4 regions of the Chryseobacterium sp. 22543 genome follow, and region 4 is predicted to be linked to each of the others. Evidence: riboswitches for the same ligand, from Rfam matches in the RefSeq annotation. Region 4 holds a riboswitch; each other region holds the start of a gene.
What was found. Region 4 has a riboswitch for cobalamin ahead of ACTJIP_RS02745 (acyl-CoA thioesterase). Riboswitches for the same ligand answer to the same signal wherever they lie in the genome.
Positions count from the first base shown of each region.

Region 1: linked by a shared signal. The riboswitch ahead of prpB (methylisocitrate lyase) and the one ahead of ACTJIP_RS02745 (acyl-CoA thioesterase) in region 4 are both predicted to bind cobalamin.
Region 2: linked by a shared signal. The riboswitch ahead of ACTJIP_RS15140 (TonB-dependent receptor plug domain-containing protein) and the one ahead of ACTJIP_RS02745 (acyl-CoA thioesterase) in region 4 are both predicted to bind cobalamin.
Region 3: linked by a shared signal. The riboswitch ahead of metE (5-methyltetrahydropteroyltriglutamate--homocysteine S-methyltransferase) and the one ahead of ACTJIP_RS02745 (acyl-CoA thioesterase) in region 4 are both predicted to bind cobalamin.

Region 1 covers NZ_JBQENH010000002.1:872,701-874,884, reverse strand. Annotated here, with positions in the region: gene prpC (bifunctional 2-methylcitrate synthase/citrate synthase) at 1-80, opposite strand, end outside; gene prpB (methylisocitrate lyase) at 83-979, opposite strand; cobalamin riboswitch at 1,437-1,627, opposite strand; gene ACTJIP_RS09740 (LytR/AlgR family response regulator transcription factor) at 1,978-2,184, opposite strand, start outside.
Region 2 covers NZ_JBQENH010000004.1:143,882-146,065, reverse strand. Annotated here, with positions in the region: gene ACTJIP_RS15150 (cytochrome-c peroxidase) at 1-71, shown strand, start outside; gene ACTJIP_RS15145 (transporter) at 84-1,031, shown strand; cobalamin riboswitch at 1,122-1,306, shown strand; gene ACTJIP_RS15140 (TonB-dependent receptor plug domain-containing protein) at 1,416-2,184, shown strand, end outside.
Region 3 covers NZ_JBQENH010000002.1:883,555-885,738, reverse strand. Annotated here, with positions in the region: gene metE (5-methyltetrahydropteroyltriglutamate--homocysteine S-methyltransferase) at 1-995, opposite strand, end outside; cobalamin riboswitch at 1,170-1,355, opposite strand; gene ACTJIP_RS09785 (Lrp/AsnC family transcriptional regulator) at 1,551-2,012, shown strand; gene ACTJIP_RS09780 (enoyl-CoA hydratase/isomerase family protein) at 2,097-2,184, opposite strand, start outside.
Region 4 covers NZ_JBQENH010000001.1:636,285-638,468, forward strand. Annotated here, with positions in the region: gene ACTJIP_RS02740 (hypothetical protein) at 244-1,044, shown strand; cobalamin riboswitch at 1,078-1,257, shown strand; gene ACTJIP_RS02745 (acyl-CoA thioesterase) at 1,377-1,760, shown strand; gene ACTJIP_RS02750 (HD domain-containing protein) at 1,818-2,184, opposite strand, start outside.

The sequences.
Region 1 (2,184 bases), on a different contig from region 4:
AGAGCCGTATTACCTGCTGCTACCCCTGAAAGCGCAACGCTTTTTTTAGGTTTAAATGTGGGTTCACTGTTAGTTGACATTATCAATTATTTTGTTTAAAAAGGTTGTCTAATTTTTGTTCGTAGTCATAGTATCCGATGCTTTGATAGAGTTCTTCCCTGGTTTGCATAGTATCCAATACATTGATCTGTGTTCCGTCTTTACGAAGGTGTTCATATACATTTTGAGCTGCTTTATTGGCAGCACGGAAAGCAGAAAGCGGATAAAGGATCAGTCCCACGCCTGCATTTTTTAATTCTTCCACCGTGTACATTCTGATCATCCCGAATTCGGTAATATTAGCCAGCACTGGAACTCCTGCAGCTTCAACAAACTTGTGATAAAAGCTTAAGTCAGGAACGGCTTCTGCAAAAATAAAATCTGCTCCAGCTTCTTTATAAGCTGCTGCTCTTTCCAATGTTTTTTCCAATCCTTCATTAGCAAATGCATCGGTACGGGCACCAATTACAAAATTTTCATCGGTACGGGCATCTACCGCTGCTTTCAGTCTGTCTACCATTTCTTCTTTGGTTACCACTTCTTTTCCCGGGCGGTGTCCACAGCGTTTTGCCCCTACCTGGTCTTCAATATGGAGGGCCGCAGCTCCAGCTTTAATCAGTGACTTTACAGTTCTTGCCACATTGAATGCTGAAGGTCCGAATCCGGTATCAACATCTACCATGAGCGGTACATCGCAAACATTCGTGATACGCTGAACATCAATCAATACATCTTCCAGCGTGGTAATTCCTAGATCCGGAATCCCCAGAGAACCCGCAGCAACACCGCCTCCTGAAAGATAAATTGCATTAAAACCTACCTGCTGTGCTAACAATGCATGATTGGCATTGATGGTGCCAACAATCTGAAGAGGACTTTCTTTTCGCATGGCCTCCCGAAATTTCATACCGGGAGACTTCAAACTTTCACTTGTAGTCATTATAATATTTATTGTTTAGTTGAAATTTGTTTTACAGAAAACCATGAACAGGCATCACAATAGCTACCGGCATTGCATGATATGTTAAAAAGGAAATCAAAAAGTAACTGATTTGTTTTAATCGATTTTTGTAATCCGGAATTCAGAGCCATTATCTCCGTGCCAATCTGTTTATTTCCAAGTCTGCTGCTGTATGAATAATCGAAATCGAATGGATACATTTTTTTAACTTTTTATATTGATTAAATCCTCATAAAAAGTTCCTGATAAACTTCACAATGCCTGTGAGAAAGAAAAATATGGAAAAGGAAAAATACGATGAATACACGATAATGAAAGAGCATACCGCTCCACTACTTATCTGCATCACAAAAATAACACGAGCTGACAAAATATATTGATCCCACTGTTATCCATATCGTATCATACCTGACTATAAGCTTCAGACCGCGAAAGCATCGTCAATTCGAAATAGGCAGGTCTCCTGACTTGTAACAGTTTTTATCGCCCTTCCCATATAACGAGGTATACAGTGGACCTTTTTTGATAAAAACCTTGATGTTACTTACAGTTGCGCGACAGTTCGTGATTTGCACACGATTCCCTTTTAAGACACAGCTAAGTGTAACCAGTTTCGGTTGATAAAGAAGATGTTAAGAACTCCTTGGTGGTAAATATAGGTATTTTATAAAAACATGAAAGATATTTTATGCAAACAATAATTATTTAATCATAATCCATTGATTATGTTATTATTAAAAATACATTCTTCACCCAACAGACATTATAATTTAGATTATCCTGCCCATTTTTTGTTACAAAATCCACAAGATATGTCGTGAAAAAATCAGACAAGTTCAAAGAAACTGTCTACTTGTTATTGTTTTTCATTCTGGAATTGAAGCGTTTTTTAAAACTTTTTTTTTAGCGATAATGGATGCTCATTTTCTGGCTTCAAATGATCTTTTTTATATCATTTTCAGTCAAAAATTTAATCTTTATTCTTCAATCCATTTTCTGAAAGCAGAGGTATTACTCTGGCTTGTGATAAGGTGGATTTTATGTCCTTTTATCTGGATAGACTGTGTATTTCTGTTGTAACGCTCTATCCTTTCAATATGTATTTTCTGAACGATTTCACTTCGGTTAATTCTGAAAAAATCCGAAGGACTAAGCTGATTTTCAATTTCTTTTAGTGTAGATTC
Region 2 (2,184 bases), on a different contig from region 4:
AGTCGATTATTGCTTTCCTGAAAACATTGTCCGACAAAAGTTTTATATCCAATCCAAAATTTGCAGAATAAATTATAGAAAACATGAAGAAGATTATAGCAATACTATGTTTAATGGTATTTAGCCTGAGCCAGGCAAATCTGGTTAGAGACAGTATGTATATTGCTCAGAATGGCTTTAGCAGAATTGATTTTGATGATGACTGTGATGCATGCGGTTGTGCGGCCGGTAACGGATCATCCGGTTTTGAATCTTTGCTGAATCCACAGTTTATCGGAATCAAATATTTTGCACAGCATTACAAAGCAAAAGAAAATTTATTTGTAAAAGATCTTACACAGGATCAGTATTTTAATACCTTACAGCTTTGGGGAAAAATTCCATTGACTAAAAAACTAAGTGTATATGCAAGTCTGCCATTTCATTTTCATGAAAAAAGGACTATGCAGGGAGATATCAAAATCAACGGAATCGGAGATCTGAACCTGATGGGAATCTATCAGCTAATGAGCTCTAAAGATAATTTCCATCACGTGAGCGGAGGTTTGGGCGTGAAAATTCCTTTGGGAAAGTTTGATGAAAAAGGAGCATCCGGAGTCAATCCGAGTTTTCAGTTGGGAACAGGAAGCTGGGATTATCAGGCGGCTTTGAATTATAAATTTCAAAAGAATAAAGTAGCTGTATTGGTCAATACAGACTATACAATCAAAACGGAAAATAAGAAGAATTACCATTTCGGAAACCAGTGGAACTACGCTGCAACAGGATTTTATCAGGTTGCAGGAAATGAAAAATCTATCTTTTCTGTAAAAACCGGAGTGCAGGGAGAAGTGTATGCTCAGAACAAGCAGTTTGATGAAGCCCTGCCCAATACAGCCGGAAGTGCATTGTATGGGAAGATTGGGTTTGAAGCCTCTTATAAAAAACTGAGCCTGGGAAGTGAACTCATGCTTCCTATGTATACCCATTTGGCTGGTGGTGATATTGAAGCAAAATCCAGATTTAGTATTTTCCTGAATATCGGAATTTAAATAAAACCCCTTTTTAATCATGTTAAAGCTCCTTCGGGAGCTTTAATTGTTTATGAATCATGATTTTAATTGGGGGTTAGGAATAATTTTTTATCTTTGCCGAAATTTGGTGAGCCCTAAAAAGCTCTTAAAAGGGAATCCGGTGAAAATCCGGAACAGACCCGCTGCTGTAAGCTCCGCACCAAGATTTTTGAAGAATATATCCACTGTTTTTTAATGGGAAGGATTTCAAAAATGGAGTAAGTCAGAAGACCTGCCAGAAAATAATCGTTTGACGCTTTCGTGGAATAAAGCTTAGGACATCAATGATTCTGTGCAGTGACAGCTGTGCTTTGTCGTTGTATTCTTATATCCATTAGCGTCTTCATTATCCTAAATGAGCTAATGGCGGCAAAATTAACTATATCTGCAATTCATAAAGCTGTTTTCACAATACTGGTGTTAACATTTCATCTTTTGTCTTCTCAAACCAAAAAAGACAGTGTTCAGGAAGAATCAATCAAAGGGATCAACCTTTACAAGAAAAACTTCAAAGAAATTCTTCCGGCACAAACCCTGCAGGGCGAGCAGCTGGAAAGACTGAACAGTCATTCTGTAGCAGATGCTCTTCGGTATTTTTCCGGTGTTCAGATCAAAGACTATGGAGGGATTGGCGGATTGAAAACCATTAATGTCCGAAGCCTCGGAAGTCAGCATGTAGGCGTTTTCTATGATGGAATTCAACTGGGAAATGCACAGAACGGACTGGTAGATCTGGGAAGATATTCTTTGGATGATCTGGAAGAAATATCATTGTATAACGGGCAGAAAAGCGAGATTTTTCAGCCGGCAAAAGATTTCGGTTCTTCGGGATCTATCTATTTACAGCCTAAAACGCCTGTATTTAAAGGAATAAAGAAAACCAATCTTGTGATAAGAGCAAAAAGTGCCTCCATAGACCTTTTTAATCCGTCATTCCGATTGGAACAGAAAATTTCAGACAGAACTTCTGCCAGCTTCAGTGGAGAATTTCTGCAAAGTGATGGGATTTACAGATTTCGGTATGCCAAGAAATATCCTGATGGACAGCAGGCTTATGATACGATTGCAAAGAGGCAGGACTCAGATATCAAAGCGAAACGTTTTGAAACTTCGTTAAACGGAACTTTAAATA
Region 3 (2,184 bases), on a different contig from region 4:
AATGAAGAGGAAGGAGCAATTAAAACCCTTTCAGATCCTAATTTCTCAACTGCTTTTTGAATGAAAGACAAAGACTTTTCATAATCATTTTTCCAGATATTTCTTCCGTCAACCACACCCAATGAAAGACTTAAGCTTTCCGGAATACCATTCAGAATATCATCTAACTGTTCAGGGTTTCTAACCAAATCAATGTGTAAAGTATTCACAGGAAGTGAGGTGGCAAGTGGCCAATTATCATTTAATCCTTCAAAATAAGTGGCAACAATAAATTTCAGTTTTGGGAAACGTTTTCTTATTTCAGCGTAAACAAAATGATAAGTTTCTTTCGCTTTCTCCGTTAAGTCCAACGCTAAAAACGGTTCATCAAACTGAATCCACTCTGCGCCCTGCTCCTGAAGTTTTGTTAAGATATCTGTATATACGGGAAGAAGATTTGCAGCCAGATCCAGTTTATCAAATCCTTCTTCTTTCTCTTTTCCTAACAACAGATAAGAAACCAGTCCGATAATGACCGGTTTTGCATTGATTCCTGCCTGCTTTGCTCCTGCAAATTCATTGAAAATTTTATCTGAACTCAGTTTAAACTGTTGATTTTTATAAAACTCGGGAACGATATAGTGATAATTGGTATCAAACCATTTTGTCATTTCCATCGCTGTGATATCCAGTCCTTCTTTCTGATATCCTCTTGCCATGGCAAAATAAAGATCCAGCTCAGAATTGTTTTTTTTAAGCACTACTTCATGATAACGTGTGGGAATTGCCCCTACCACAAGACTCATATCCAATACCTGATCATAATATGAAAAATCATTACAGGGAATAAGGTCTATACCGGCTTCTTTCTGAATGTTCCAGTTTTGGTTACAGATATTTCTGCCCGTATTCAGAAGTTCTTCCAAAAGGATTTTACCTGACCAATATTGCTCGCAGGCTTTTTTGAGTTCTCTTTTGCTACCAATACGCGGATAGCCCAGAATGTGAGTTTGCATTTTTTTTACTTTTTAATTAAACTTAATGGTAAAGTCTTTTAAAAATGCTTCGTAATGTTTTAACGGATAAAAATTTCAGGATCATGATATAACAAACAATACAATTCCCTTACAGAGAAAGTGTATAAATCCGATATATCATCTGTATGACCCAAAGCTTCAGACCGCGAAAGCATCGTCAATTCAGTAAAGGCAGGTCTCCTGACTTGTAACAGTTTCCATCATCCTTCCCGCTTTTGGCAGTGGATATATAAGGACAGAAACCTTTGGTATGTTACTTACAGTTGCGCGACAGCTCGTGATTCTCACACGATTCCCTATTAATCTACGTTACGTAAAACCTTTCCTGTTTGATGAAGTATCTCTAAAGAACTGTACTTTTACCTGTAATGATAGTCATCAGTAAAAGTTTTTAATCTTGTGTAAAATTAACAATACAGAATAAACATACAATAAAAGCTAATTAATTAAGCAAAATAAACTTTAAAAAACACAGTAAAAAGCATATAATTCTTTACATTTGACTGTTTTTATAATCTAAAAGAATAATATTCTGTGGAACAACTCGATGATAAGGATGTACAGCTGCTGAGGCTGCTCCAGAAAAATGCAAAACTGACCGTTAAAGAGCTTGCTAAAGAAGTGAACCTCTCCACGTCACCTGTTTTTGAAAGAGTAAAAAGATTGGAACAGGAAGGGTTTGTGAAAAGATATGCCGCTGTTCTTGATGCTGAAAAACTCAACCGTGGGTTTACGGTTTTCTGTCAGATTAAGCTGAAAATTCACGACCGATCTGTAGGTTATGATTTTGTGAAAGAAATTTTAGAAATTGAAGAAGTTGCAGAATGCTACAATATTTCCGGAGATTTTGATTTTCTTCTGAAAGTTCAGGTACGGGATATGAAACATTACCAGGATTTTGTGTTTAATAAACTGGGATCTGTAGATTCTATAGGGAGCACTCACAGTACGTTTGTCATGGCTGAGGTGAAAAACAATCATGGAATCACCATATAATAAAAATGAAAAATTGAGAATTGAAAATGGAAAATGATACTTAACTTAAACCATGCTATTTTCAATTCTCTATCTTCCAATGTATTAATTTCCTTTAAAGTCCGGGGTTCTTTTTTCTATAAATGCCCCGATACCTTCATGGTGGTCTTCTGTTGTAAACAACTCTCCGAAT
Region 4 (2,184 bases):
ATTCTCCTGAAAAATAGAGCATTTTTTGAAATAATTCTTATAAATATTTCATTTATTGTTATATTTTATCAATACATTTTAAATTACAAGCCAAAAATCACACCTATTATACAAAATAATCCCATAAGATATCTGCATTTTTAATCCATCTGAAACAAATACAAGATTTTAAAGAACTGCAATGGTATAAATTATCTCCTGAAAAGCATTTAATTTATATATTTGGGGGATCAAAAAATTTTCATGATGACTTTCATAAACAAAGCATTCTATTTATCCGCTTTCAGTATTTTATCTATAGCCTTTGTAAAAGGGCAGAATAAAGTTCCTTTCGGAGTTGTAAAAGCTGAAGAAGGATATGCCAATGTACGGGTTCATAAAGACAATTACAGAAAAATTGTAGATAAGATCCGTATGCGTAAAGGAGATGTATTTGTTTATGTAAAACCTGCTCCCGGAGAAACAGAGTGGATCTGGATCAAATATCCTGAAAAACAGGATGAAGACAAACCATTTGTACGTTATGAAACACTGGACAAAGAAGGAATGGTCAATAAAGAACGTATTGCTTATATAGACCAGCTTCCGGCCTATACTCCCTCCAGGTCCAAAAACGGAAAATCACTTATTTTCACAGATAATTCTGATCCAAAAGTTCCTACTGCCCAAAGAAGCAAAGTTGTGATTGATATCTACCCTTCCAATGCCGGCTACCGTAAAAAGGAAAAAGATGCGGAAGGAAAACTTCTTACCATTGATAAAGTAAAACCTTGGGGAATCGGAAATGATCTTCCTGAAGGAATGACTGAGATCAAATCAATCAGAGTACAACAACCCGGAAGAGGTTCTGTCTTTGTAAGAGAAGCCATCAAAAACATGTTCCAGCCTACTATGGATTTTGAGAATATTGGCGTAACATCCCTGGACACCGATAATATTTTCTTATACATGATAAACGGTTCAGGAGAAAACAGATACACCACGCTGTGGACCATCAAGAAAGGAAGAGTAATCAGCCAGATTATTTACCATAATCCGGAATAAATTCATTATTTTTGCACTCGAAAAGTTTTACGCTTATTCATCACAGGAATTGGTTCTGCATCACTGCAGATTAAAAGGGAACCGTGTGAAAATCACGGACTGTCGCGCAACTGTAAGTAACTGAAATCTTTATCAAAGATCCACTGTGCGAGGCATGGGAAGGAGATAAAAGATGTTACAAGTCAGGAGACCTGCCTATTTCTTTAAACAAATAACTTTCGCGATTTGAAGTTGTATTGATCTGATGGATTGTTTCAGGGGGTTCTTTAAGTTCCTGTCATTATTCTGTTGTTTTAATATCGTTTTCATTTCGCTTTAATTAATAATGATATATGACTACAGAAGAAAGAATTGAAGCATCCGAAACCAGAATCTTTAAAGCGGTTTTCCCTAACACAACCAATCATTACGATACCCTTTTTGGTGGTACGGCCATGCAGCTGATGGACGAAGTAGCTTTTATTACAGCCACACGATTTGCCAGAAAAAGAGTGGTAACAGTGAGCAGTGACAAGATCGATTTCAAGAAACCTATTCCAGCCGGAACTATTGTTGAACTGATTGGCAAAGTTTCATACGTAGGAAAAACAAGTATGAAAGTAAATGTTGAGATCTATACCGAGCAGATGTATTCCTATGAAAGAGAAAAAGCCATTGTAGGTGATTTTACTTTTGTAGCGATTGACGAATTCAAGAAACCAATCCAGATACTATAAATGATAAATTTTCGGGCGGCCAAAGGCCGCCCGAAAATTATTCTATTTTCAATAAATTTATTTCACAACTTTTTCAGTTTCCAGGCTTCTGCTCAGCAGCAGTTCAAAGGCTTCTCCCATTTCATCCGATGCTCTGCTGATAGCATTTTCAAGCATATTCCGGATTTGTTTTTCTGTTACTCCGGCTTCCGTCCAGCTTTTTCCTGAAGTATGAGAATTTAAGATAAATGGCATAATTCTGTCGATTCCACAGGCAAAAATAGCATCCGGTGTTTTCTCATCTTCAAACTCAAGCCATAGATTGAAGAACTCTGTACGCAAAGGCTCATCCAGGATACCGAAAATCTTTTGTGCAGATGCTTTCTCTCTGTCAAACTTCCCTACCATTGCTTTTTCATCAAAAATAAAGGTATCCCCAGCTTCT